Regions from separate parts of the Lysinibacillus sp. TE18511 genome, predicted to be linked through region 2. Evidence: riboswitches for the same ligand, from Rfam matches in the RefSeq annotation. Region 2 holds a riboswitch; the other holds the start of a gene.
What was found. A riboswitch is a leader RNA that binds a small molecule or an ion and turns the genes downstream of it on or off. The one in region 2 is predicted to bind cobalamin.

Region 1: linked by a shared signal. The riboswitch ahead of cobT (nicotinate-nucleotide--dimethylbenzimidazole phosphoribosyltransferase) and the one ahead of ACVWXS_RS09250 (energy-coupling factor ABC transporter permease) in region 2 are both predicted to bind cobalamin.

The regions. Positions count from the first base shown of each region.
Region 1 covers NZ_JBSSFD010000001.1:215,474-221,662, reverse strand. The annotation lists gene ACVWXS_RS01075 (methionine gamma-lyase family protein) at 1-606, opposite strand, end outside; gene ACVWXS_RS01070 (trimeric intracellular cation channel family protein) at 867-1,472, shown strand; gene cobT (nicotinate-nucleotide--dimethylbenzimidazole phosphoribosyltransferase) at 1,828-2,883, opposite strand; cobalamin riboswitch at 2,998-3,173, opposite strand; gene ACVWXS_RS01060 (hypothetical protein) at 3,183-3,398, opposite strand; gene ACVWXS_RS01055 (YheC/YheD family protein) at 3,577-4,341, opposite strand; gene ACVWXS_RS01050 (hypothetical protein) at 4,643-4,795, shown strand; gene ACVWXS_RS01045 (rhodanese-like domain-containing protein) at 5,023-5,325, opposite strand; gene hfq (RNA chaperone Hfq) at 5,425-5,655, opposite strand; gene miaA (tRNA (adenosine(37)-N6)-dimethylallyltransferase MiaA) at 5,792-6,189, opposite strand, start outside.
Region 2 covers NZ_JBSSFD010000009.1:94,087-100,275, forward strand. The annotation lists gene ACVWXS_RS09235 (energy-coupling factor ABC transporter ATP-binding protein) at 1-667, opposite strand, end outside; gene cbiQ (cobalt ECF transporter T component CbiQ) at 667-1,437, opposite strand; gene ACVWXS_RS09245 (energy-coupling factor ABC transporter substrate-binding protein) at 1,443-1,715, opposite strand; gene ACVWXS_RS09250 (energy-coupling factor ABC transporter permease) at 1,717-2,481, opposite strand; cobalamin riboswitch at 2,721-2,905, opposite strand; cobalamin riboswitch at 3,132-3,315, shown strand; gene ACVWXS_RS09255 ((2Fe-2S) ferredoxin domain-containing protein) at 3,457-3,828, shown strand; gene cobJ (precorrin-3B C(17)-methyltransferase) at 3,833-5,506, shown strand; gene ACVWXS_RS09265 (sirohydrochlorin chelatase) at 5,522-6,189, shown strand, end outside.

The sequences.
Region 1 (6,189 bases), on a different contig from region 2:
AGCATTGGGTGCTAATTCACGGATTTTTGCACACATTTCCGCAATCTGTGAAACGGTAAAGGATGGTCGTGTTGCATAACCCTTCGAACGTTGGATAGCAATCATTTTTGTGTTTGGCGTAATGGCAGCTGCAACACCTTCCCAATCGATCTCTTGATTATTGATTAAATCCACATGGCTATAACCGATTTTATAATCTTTTAACGAGCCAGTATCCTTGTCTCCACCATCGACTATTGATTGCAATGTATCATACGGCTGACCCGAAATATAAAGTAATTCATCACCAGGACGTAGCACTCCGAATAAGCTAAGTGTGATTGCATGTGTACCAGAAATAATTTGCGGACGTACGATGGCAGCCTCCGCTCCAAAGACCTCTGCATAAACACGCTCTAGATTGTCACGCCCCTCATCATCATAGCCATAGCCATTAGACGGATGCAGATGATAATCACTTACTTGATGCTTTCGAAACGCAGCAAGCACTTTTTGTTGATTGAAGAACGCCATGTCTTCTACTTTTGCATGAAAAGGACGCACCTTGTCTTCTATTTTAGCTGCTAATGCTAGTGTTTCTTCCATTAAATTTGTTGTAAAAGTCATTATATTCTTCTCCATTTCACATTTGTTCAAATCCTATCTTAACAATTTGTGTGCTTGCCTGCAAAACTTGCTATTGTTTCTAATTGCATTATGCGCTAATCTAAATTGCGGACTTCATCTATTATGTCCTACTAAAATAGGATATTTAATATCTGATAATTCCAAAGTATAAGTTGATACTTTTCTTAGCAAAAACTTCTACGCTACAAAAAGGGTTTGCAACTAATCGAAAAGATTTATTCATATAGGGAGTGAAAGGTTTGGCTTGGGAGGTTTTTAGTATTATTGGAACAATTGCCTTCGCTATTTCCGGGGCAATCATTGCAATGGAGGAAGAATACGATTTATTCGGTGTATATATACTCGGGATTGTAACCGCTTTTGGCGGAGGAGCTATACGAAATTTGCTCATAGGTTTGCCTGTAACAACACTGTGGGGACAGGATATGATGTTCCAAATTGCCATTGCAGCCATTACAATTTTTTTCTTATTTCCACATCGACTCATCCAACATTGGCATCGCTGGGGCAATTTCACTGATGCTATTGGTTTATCGGCATTTGCAATTCAGGGTGCTCTCTATGCTGTGAAGCTCGACATGCCCATTAGTGCGGTTATTGTAGCTGCTGTCTTGACAGGGTCAGGCGGTGGAATTGTTCGAGATTTATTAGCTAGACGACAACCATTAATTCTCCGTGATGAAGTCTATGGTGTGTGGGCAGCACTAGCTGGACTTATCATCGGGCTTGAATTAATTTCAGGGGATATCTATTTATATGTATTATTTGGTGTAATTACAGCACTAAGAGTTCTTTCATATATGAAGAAATGGCGTTTACCGTTGCGGAAGTTACAGCGGGCATAGCTAAGTTTCCTTACATCACCGTATAACAACAAGAGGCTGGGACAGAACTCGATTATTTTGAAAAATAACGAAAGCAGATAATAACTTTTCCGCTTCAATGAGTAGAGTGTTCCTTCCTAAATCAAAAAAATGTTAGACCAATTGCAATCGGTCTAACATTTTTTCTTTTTGTCCCAGCCTCTTATTTTTTATCAATAGCAGATTTTAAATCCTTTAACTATAACTTTTGTTTATGTGTAGCAGCGCCTAGAAACAATATATCCTAATAGAAATAGTATGTTACCCTAAGTAAACTTTGTACTTGCTGAGTAACTACTTTCATAAGAACTTGTTTTTAGAATCTCACAATATTTAATTACTTTTCTAACAGCAGCATAGCTTCCTCTAATGTTGTCATGTTTTTCATCATGGAACATGCTGCGTCCAAAATAGGAAAGGCTAAAGCTGCGCCAGAACCTTCGCCCAATCGCATATTCATATGTAGCATCGGTTCAACTCCGAGCAATTCCGCAGCAATTTTAGCACCTGGTTCTTCAGAAGCATGAGAAGGAATGATATAGTCTGTTACTTTTGGTTCGAGTTCGTATGCAATAAGTGCAGCAATGGTAGAAATAAAGCCATCAATCACAACAGGCTTGCGATTTGCAGCTGCAGCGAGTACAACTCCAGCCATAGCACCTATTTCTAAACCACCAACTTTTGCAAGAATGTCAATAGCATCATCACGATTTGGTTTATTTAATGTAATAGCATTGTGAATGACCTCTACTTTATGTGCTATCCCCCCTGGCCCAACTCCTGCACCGAAGCCCGTCACTTCATTTGGATGACAATCACGAAGAACCGATAATATTGCAGCACTCGGCGTTGTATTACCAATACCCATTTCACCTGTCCCGAGTACATTTATCCCTTTGTTTATTTCTTCCGTAGCTACTTCAATTCCTACTTCAATAGAATGAATGGCTTCTTCCCTTGACATAGCAGGACCTTTTGCCATATTGTCCGTTCCATATTTAATTTTTTTTAGGATAACACCAGCATCATGCGGAATATCTTCTTTTACGCCAACATCTACTGTGACAATTTTTGCATCTGTGATTTTTGCGATAGCACAAACACCGGTCCCTCCTCTGGGAAAATTTAATGTTTGAAAGACCGTTACATTTTGTGGATTTGATGTCACCCCTTCATCACAAACACCATGATCTGCGGCACAGACAATAATGGCTTTGTGATCAATCGCAGGAAATAGTTCTCCTGTAATTCCTGATAGTTGCACAGCAAGAGTCTCAAGTTTACCTAAGCTACTAGGAGGCTTGCAAAGTGCATCTATGCGTTCCCTTGCTTCCTCCATCATTTTGTGGTCAGCACTTTGAATGTTTTGAATCGTTTGTTGTAATAATTGCATGAAAATTTCCCCTTTCTTTTTTGCCCTTGTTACTCGAAGAATGATTTAGAGAAAAAATAAAAAGCCTGTAGTTTATTTCATCACAAATAAACTACAGACTTTTCCATCGTCTATATAATACGAAGCAGTTAGGCAGGTCTCCTGGCTCAATTTCAACATTTCATAGAACCTTCCCAGACTATGCTAGTGGCATTCTCTATGAAACTCTCTTTTACAGTGGTGGGACCGCTAAAGCATTTCACTTTATTCCCTATTCTCCCGCAATGGGCACCTAATGCATTTATGCAATTATTTCAAATTTACGATAAAGTGTTTTTTGTGTCAATATATTTGATTAAATGAAAAATTGTTCCAAGGATTCCTTTGCTGGCATTCGCTCCAAAAGAGTGAATGCCAGCAAAGGAATCTTTTAACACTTCGAATAACCAAATAAATCTAACGTACGCGAATTCAGGTTCCTGAGGGCTGGCAATTTGAGCCCATGCTGAATCTTCTCTAATAGCAAATTGATTCATAACGCGCCTACTCAACCATAATCCATTTTTTCTAGGTAAATTCCTAATCGTTCACAAGTAACGGATGCAATTAAGTTTCTTCTTTCCTATAAAATAGTAGGGAAAGTATTTTTTTGATGTATGTCTATTGAATAAAAATATGCTGATGACTAACATGAAAAATAACTACATTTCAAACTTAGCCTTCATTTTGCATTTTCCTAATCTCAACAATATTCTTCCAGATCGCCCTATCAACTTTGGCAAAACTACGTATGCTTGGCGTTGTATTTACTTCAAATAATATAGGTTTTCCTTCAAGATTTATTCCAAAATCAATGCCATATTCTCTACAAGGAAAGTGGGATGCTATTACTTCAGCTGCTAAAATTGAATCCTCTTTTAGAGAATCTATTGTTTGATCTTTCTTTGTATTATCCATCATCAAATAACCTGATAATAATTCCTCAATCGATATTGCTTTAGAACCCCGATTTGAATTGACAATCCCATGATCCTCAGTTGCCACCCTTCCGTAAATCCCACCAATTACCCATTTTCCCTTTAGATTTTGAACATGAACACGAATAGATATTGAATTCCCATCAGGGGTTAGACTTTTGACCCCCTCTTGTATAATATAAATTCCGCTTAATCTACCGTGTTTCTCATATGGATGTAGAACTTGGTGGAAATCCTCAATTGCTGCTACACATTTACTTATTTCTTCACCTTGCATGGTAAATCCGTTAAAACAATAGTGTCCATCTTTTCTTTTGTAGACTTTATACATTGCTCTTCCTTGTCCAGTGGTATTATGTTTCACATAAATATACTCATACTTATTTAATAAATAGATTAGGTTTTCTAGACTGTACAGTGTTGATTCTGGCATGCAGTTAGTTGTTAAAGGATTTTGTTTTAAAAGTAAGCATTGTTCCCATTTACCAAGTCCGTTTTTCAATAAACTCACCTCATTTAGTTAGATATTTTTATTTCTTTTGTATTGATAGTGTAGTCCTCTCCACTTATGGAGGTTACTGTATTGTATGTAAATAGATTTATCTTGCATAGGTGGGTGAGACTTGGTAACGCGATATCTCATATTTTTCTTTTTGAGTCCCATAATTAAATTTACTACACTAGAAAAGTAGCATTATGATTGTTCTCAATACATCCATTTTTTGATTTCAACATCATTAGTTTCTAATATACCTGCCCTGCTAATATTTACTTTTAGTCATATGATAATGTCGAGTTAGAAGATGGAAGATATCAGAAAAACAACGAAATTTTTTAATAAAAAAATATATTCAGACACACTTGAATTTTTAATGGATACCCATAACGGTCTTTCCGCAAAAGTTGTAGAGGAAGTTGGTTTAAATGGGATTTGGGCGAGTGGTCTATCGATATAAGGATCATTAGGTGTAAGAGATAATAACGAAGCATCATGGACGTAGGTATTAGATATGCCGGTTTAAACTTTGCCAGTTTATAACCTAAAGATTCGTGAGCAAAAAAAGGATAATCTCTACAATAATTTCGAAAAAAATTTTAGCCTCATCATGAACTCACTAAAAAAAATAAGAACAAGAAAAAAGAAAGAGCAAATTAATAGGCTCTTTCTCTTTAATGTATGTCATTATTTAAATTCTAACTCTCCATCATATGCAAGCATGCCACCTTCAAGGTTTGTCACGTTAAATCCTTGAGCTTCTAAGTATGAGCAAGCATTTGCTGAACGAGCGCCAGCCTTACAAACGATAATGTATGGCTTAGAAGCATCTAATTCGTTTATGCGATCAGGGATTGTCCCAAGAGCAATATGCTGAGCACCTGGAATCATGCCTTGTGCTACCTCATCATCTTCACGAACATCGATAATGAATAAATCTTCGTTCGCATCTAATAGTTCTAATATTTCTGTTGTCTCCATAGTTTTCATCTGTGTAGTCCTCCAATATATCGATTTCCTTTTACATTATAGCCTGAAGGCAAAAAAACAGCTAGTGTCATGAACACTAACTGTTTTACTCTAATGTTTCTATTCTTCTGTCTCTAAAAAATCGACTTGCTTTGCTGGAACAAATGTAGAAATAGCGTGTTTGTAAATAAGATGCTGTTTACTTTCAACATCTACTAATAACACTGTAAAATTATCATAGGATTTCACAGTCCCTTTTAACTGGAATCCGTTTAACAGAAACACAGTAACAAAAACACTATTTTTACGTAGATGGTTCAAGAATGTATCTTGCAAGTTAATTGATTTCATCAAATATGCCTCCCCTTGCTCTCTTCCTACCTCTTCATTCCTATATTAGCACGTTCTACCAATTTATCAATTAGTAATTTTTAGAAATTTATCAAAAGTATAAAAACAATATCTACGATAAGGCGAGATCAATCAACTAAAGTTGTTCTTCATTTTTAAGAAAGTAAACATCCATTTTATTGCGGAAATATGTTAGTTGTCTTTTCGCATAGCGGCGAGAATTTTGTTTCAAACTATCAATGGCTTCTTCTAAAGAACATTTTCCATCTAGGTAATCATATAATTCCTTGTAGCCGATCGCTTGGATTGACTGCACATCTCGAATATTTTGATGCCATAAACCCTTTACTTCTTCCAAAAGCCCCTTTTCCATCATTATATCAACGCGAAGGTTAATACGATCATAGAGCTCTTCACGTGACATATTTTGCCCAAGCCCTATAATCACATGATTATAAAGTGGAACTTCTCCACGATTATGTGCTTCTGCTGCCTTTGAAACGCCACTTAGTTCAATCATTTCTAACGCACGTA
Region 2 (6,189 bases):
CATTATAAATGATTTTTCCAGCTTCCATCACGATGATTTGGTCTGCCCATTCATAGGCTAATGGGATATCATGCGTTGCTAGTAAAATAGTACGTTCACCATTCTCTAATTTAGCTAAATACTGTAAAACTTGTGCAGCATAATAATTATCAAGTCCAGCTGTTGGTTCATCTAATAATAAAACAGATGGTTCCATCGCTAGTACTCCAGCCATTGCAACACGTTTTTTCTGGCCAACACTTAAAAAATGGATCGGTTTATCGAGTAATGGTTCAACTTCAGTTTGAGCAACAGCCCATGCAATTTTCTCTTCAATTTTTTCAGTTGTCCAACCAAGGTTTAAAGGTCCAAATGCAATATCTTGCATAACAGTACCTGAAAAAAGCTGGTTGTCTGCATCTTGAAAAACAATTCCAACCTGTTGGCGCAATTCTTTTAATGCTTTTCTACTATAGTTAAGTTCCTTGCCACAAAACGATATATTTCCAGTGGTAGGCTTTAAAATGCCATTTAAATGCTGAAATAAAGTCGATTTCCCAGCTCCGTTATGACCAAGTAAAGCGATTTTTTTTCCCTTTGGAATTTGGAGTGTAAGATCTGTCAAAGCATGGGTTCCATCTGCATAAGCGTAGGATAATTGTTTTAGTTCAAAGTATAAATCAGTCATCAGAAAAAACCTCCATAAATGATAAGGGAAATAAAAATAGCAGCCATACCTAGCCAGTTTTTCATGCAATAGGTAACATTCTCCTGCCAATAGACAGTTTCTCCACCGCGTGCCTGCATTGCATTGTTTAGTTCACGACTTCGCTGAAACATCTCGGCAAATAAAGCTGCAATCAGCATTGAAATTGAGCGCAGCCATTGCATAGGGGAGCGGTAACCTAATCGAGCCTGCTGGGCAAGATGAATTTTTTGCATACTGTCTAAAAAAATAAAAATAAATCGATACGTTAGTTCCACTAGCTCTACAAATAAAGTGGGAAGTCGCCAAAGTCGTAGAACATAGCAGATCGATTGTACGGATGTTGTAAGAATTAAAAAATACAAACAGCTAATGCTGCCAAGTACGATGAAAAAAAGCTGCTGTGCTGTTTCTATACTCGCGCGCCCTACAAAAATTGTCCAACCGTTAATAGAAAACGACCAAATATGTGTAGGGAGAGTGCTTGTTGATGGGGCTATAGAAATTAATATTGATAGTAAACTAGAAAGTAAAAAAAATCCCGGTAGTAATAGCAGTTTTGCATAATATTTAACTGGGATTTTTGCGCTTAAAATGGTAAAAGCACTCATTACAATAAATGTAATGAGTGAAATTCGTTCATCTCTCATGATAAGCGACAATAATAGTAGTCCTATGGATAACGTCATTTTTTCTAGCGGATGAACAGACGCTAGCTTATTCAAATAAGCATACTTATCTATGAGTAACATATCGTTTAACCTTCTTTATGTTTGCCGCGCATAAAGCCGATGAAATAGCCGATAAATCCAGCGCCGATAGCAGCTTGTAGAGCGAATAATAAGCTTTCAATTTCACCACTTGGTGGCTCCCAAATGCTTTCAAACCATGGTTCGTAGTCAGCGTTAATTTCACCAATTGCTGCTTCCGCTTGGCCATCAGCACCCTCAAATTCTGCACCCTTTTGGATAAATAGAGGAATGATAGCTAGAAACACAACAATTGCCAAGAGCAGTAAATTTTTTTTCATTTTAGTGTGCCTCCTTAGCTGAGAAAACACGTAATGCTTTTAGTTCGCTCACATTATATTTTTTCAAGAAATTCATAACGATCACTGTTAAAATTCCTTCACTTACCGCGAGCGGAATTTGTGTTATTGCAAAAATACCAGCAAATTTTGTGAATGATGCCATAAACCCTCCTACTTCAGAAGGGAAGGCAAGAGCTAATTGTACAGATGTAACAACATATGTACCTAAGTCACCAAGCATTGCTGCTAAAAAGACAGCTACTGAAAATGATAGCCCCATTTTTTGTGCGCCCTTAAATACAGAGTAAGCAATAATAGGACCAACAATTGCCATGGAAAATGCATTTGCCCCTAATGTTGTAAGCCCACCATGTGCTAAAAGTAAAGCTTGGAATAATAAAACGATTGTCCCGATCACACTCATAGCTAGTGGTCCAAAAAGAACAGTCCCAAGTCCAACTCCTGTCGGATGCGAGCAGCTCCCCGTTACAGAAGGGATTTTTAAGGCTGATAATACAAAGGTGAAGGCACCGGATAAACCTAGTATCATTTTTGTTTCAGGATTTTCATCAATGGTTTTACGAATAGAGCGTAATCCTAAAATAATAAATGGAATCGATAAGACCCACCAAAAAATTGCCCATTCAATCGGCAAAAAGCCCTCCATGATATGCATAGCAAATGCACGATTTGGCACAAATAAAAATGCCAGCAAGAAATAACTAAGCTTCCAAGGTGAGAATTTCAAAATCTCTCCTCCTAACATTATATTTTTCGAATGTAGCGTGCGAACGATATCAATTTCGCCTTGGCGTAATTGCGTTCGAGGCTTTATTTTCATTCAGGAGGTGTTTTGGCTATATCTGTAAACATCTACCACCATGAGATGGAGTCTCTTCTGAATGAAAATAAAAAGCACTTCTCCGACTTTGGAAAAGTGCATAGCTAAAAGAGGCAAATAAAATTTTAATCTGCTAAGCCGCACACCTATCCTCGTAGGTTGAAACGATCACATATTTTTCGGCAGGTCTCCTGGCTTTAGTTCAACGTTTTATAGGCCTTCCCATCCTTTGGACAGTGACATGATCTATAAAACTCCCTAGTACAGTGGCGGGACCGCGCCGGACTTGAACCGGCTTCCCTTTTAAGCGAAATGGTATACACTTCGCACCGAAAAAGAATGAAGTTGTGAGATTTCACGACAAAGTGTAACATGAATTTCCACATATATGCTATACTTTTTATAAAAATTTTAGAATTAAAGGTCAATGTCGAAAATTCAGATAAATACAGATAAAAATTTCGCGTTTTCTCTGAATTTTTAATAAAAATGTCACAATTTGAGAAAGAAATATTGAAATTTTTAAAAATTAAGATATGATAGAGACAGTTTTCTATTACATAAAAAGTACAATTTCATATAAAACATCAATAAGTGCTTGAATATTTTCGAGATAATAGGGAAATCGGTGAAAATCCGATACAGCCCCCGCTACTGTAATAGCTGATGAAATCGCAAATGCCACTAGTGAAAACTTAGGAAGGCGCGAAAGTAAAAGGATGCTTAAGTCAGGAAACCTGCTTATTGTGATGATGCATGCAAACTTTTCGGAGGGAGAAGTTGAAGCGAGAGCGAGTAGCTGTATATATTCGTTTTTTATTTAGCTTCTACAAAACCTTTACTCTTCGTCTAGAGTAAAGGTTTTTCTTTTTCCTAAAAGCAAATGAGGGGAGAACAACAATGACAACTTGGAATTTAGAGGGGATGAAAACGCATCTTTTTATTTGCAATGGCAGTAGCTGTATGAAAAAAGATGCAGAGGAAATTACACAGGCAATCCGTGATGAAATACAAATGCAAGCGCTTGATCAGGACATACATACGACTAGGACACGCTGTAATGGTAGATGTAAGGATGCATGTGTTGTTATCGCTTATCCTCAGGGGAATTGGTACCGTGTGCCGACTACAGAGCATGCGCGGGCACTCGTACAAGATTTAAATCATGAAGCATTACAAAATGAGCATGTCTTTACATTGCGTGAAGGTTCGTTACAGCGTACAGCACAAACAACAGCCATTAAAGGCATTGAAAAGGTGAAAGAGGGGTAACAAAATGGCGCAAAAAGGAAAGATTTTCGTAGTTGGTTTTGGACCTGGGGATTTTAAACATATTACGACTCGTGCTGTTGAGGCACTTCAACAAAGTGATATGATCATAGGCTATAAAACATATGTTGAGCTTATTCAGGATTTAGTTAGTGCAAAGTCAATTGTTAGTACTGGTATGACAGAAGAAGTTTCACGTGCACAAGAAGCAGTGCGCCAAGCAGAGGCAGGAAGTATCGTATCGGTTATATCGAGCGGTGATGCTGGCGTTTATGGCATGGCAGGCTTAGTATATGAAGTTTTAATTGAGCTAGGCTGGACGGAAGCAACTGGTGTTGAGGTAGAGATTGTTCCAGGTATTTCTGCTATCAATTCATGTGCAAGTTTACTAGGTGCTCCGATTATGCATGACGCCTGTACGATTAGTTTAAGTGACCACTTAACACCTTGGAATTTAATTGCAAAGCGAGTAGAAGCAGCGGCAATGGCTGATTTCGTTATTGCTCTTTATAACCCAAAAAGTGGCCGTCGTACGAGACAAATCGTAGAGGCACAACGAATTTTATTAGAATATCGTTCTCCGGATACACCGGTAGGACTTGTGAAAAGTGCGTATCGTGAACGTCAGGAAATTACGATGACGACTTTAGCAGAAATGCTAGAACATGATATTGGCATGCTAACAACTGTTGTTATCGGGAATTCATCAACGTTCTTCTATGACAATAAAATGATTACGCCACGTGGTTATCAGCGCAAATATACACTCGGCGATGAAAAACAACCGTTACGACCACATCAACGTCTAAAAGAAGAAAATGAACCATGGGCAATGAATCAAGAAACAGGGATGGCTCGTAATGATTTTGCGACAGATCCCAATGCAAATCGTATTAAGCCCAGTTTAGCCATAACATCAGAACCAAAGCCTAAAAAAAAGTCATCACTTGAAATGGCGACATCAGCACTAGCAATGGTGAAGGGAACAAGTGCAGTGAGGGTAACACCGAAGCTTGTTCAACAAAAAATGGAATCCATTTTTGAATTAGCTGTGAGTCCAGGAGTAGCTAATAAGTTCTTTACTCCTCAACAAATGATGACGCTAGCAGAGGTAGTTGGAGAAGAAGGAACGATGGAGTATACACCAGACCATCAAATTCATCTGAAAATTCCGACGACTGATCCTGCAGTGATTACAGCAAAGCTTCGAGAAGTTGGCTTTTTACTAGCACCGATTGGTGACGTGCTATCGTTAAAGGCTTGTGATTTCTGCTATGGAGAAAAGACTGATTCGATTCCTTATGCGGAAGAGATTCAAGAAAAGCTTGGTGGTATGTCGTTACCGAAAACGTTGAATATAGGTTTTAACGGCTGTGGTATGGCATGTTATCGAGCGGTATTTGATGATATTGGTATTGTTTATCGCAAAAGTAAGTTTGATGTTTTTATTGGGGCTAAGCCAGTTGGTCGTACAGCACATGCGGCCCAGCCTGTTGTGGAGGGTTTAGAACCTGAGCAACTTATACCGCTGATCACAGATATTATCGAAGAGTATAAAGCAAATGCACATCCGAATGAACGTTTGTTTAAATACTTTAAGCGTGTGAAAAAGATACTTCATTTTACGTATCAGGATATGTCTTCAAAAATAAAAGTTGAGCCAGCTCCGTGCGGCGACTAGTGAGGAGTAATGAGGATGAAAGCAATTTTATTTGTCGGCCATGGGAGCCGTTTAGCAGCAGGAAATGATGAGGTACGTACATTTATTGAGCAAATGACACCTCGTATTGATGATAGTTTTTTAGTAGAAACATGTTTTTTAGAGTTTGCTTCGCCAAACATTGAAGAAGGTATTACGAACTGTGTCAAGAAGGGCGCTACTGAGGTACATGTTATTCCGATTATTCTTCTTCATGCGGGACATTCAAAACTGCATATTCCTGCAGAAATCGAGCATGCGCGTGAGCATTATCCAAATATTACATTCACATATGGCCAAACAATTGGTGTCCATGAAGAAATATTTGCGATTCTAGAAGACCGCCTAGCAGAGACTGGCTTTAATGCGGAAGAAGACCATAAGGATACTGCCATTTTATTAATTGCACGAGGCGGCAGTGACCCATATGCGAATGGTGATTTTTATAAAATTACACGTCTGCTATGGGAAAAACTACCTGTACAGTACGTAGAAAGCGCCTTTATGGGTGTAACAGATCCTCGTGTTGAAGAAGGCATTGAGCGCTGTGTAAAACTTGGTGCTAAAAAAATTATTATGCTACCGTACTTTTTATTCACAGGTATCCTAATGGAACGCATGAATGGTATGTGCGAGCAATTTAACGAGAAATATCCAGACAGTGA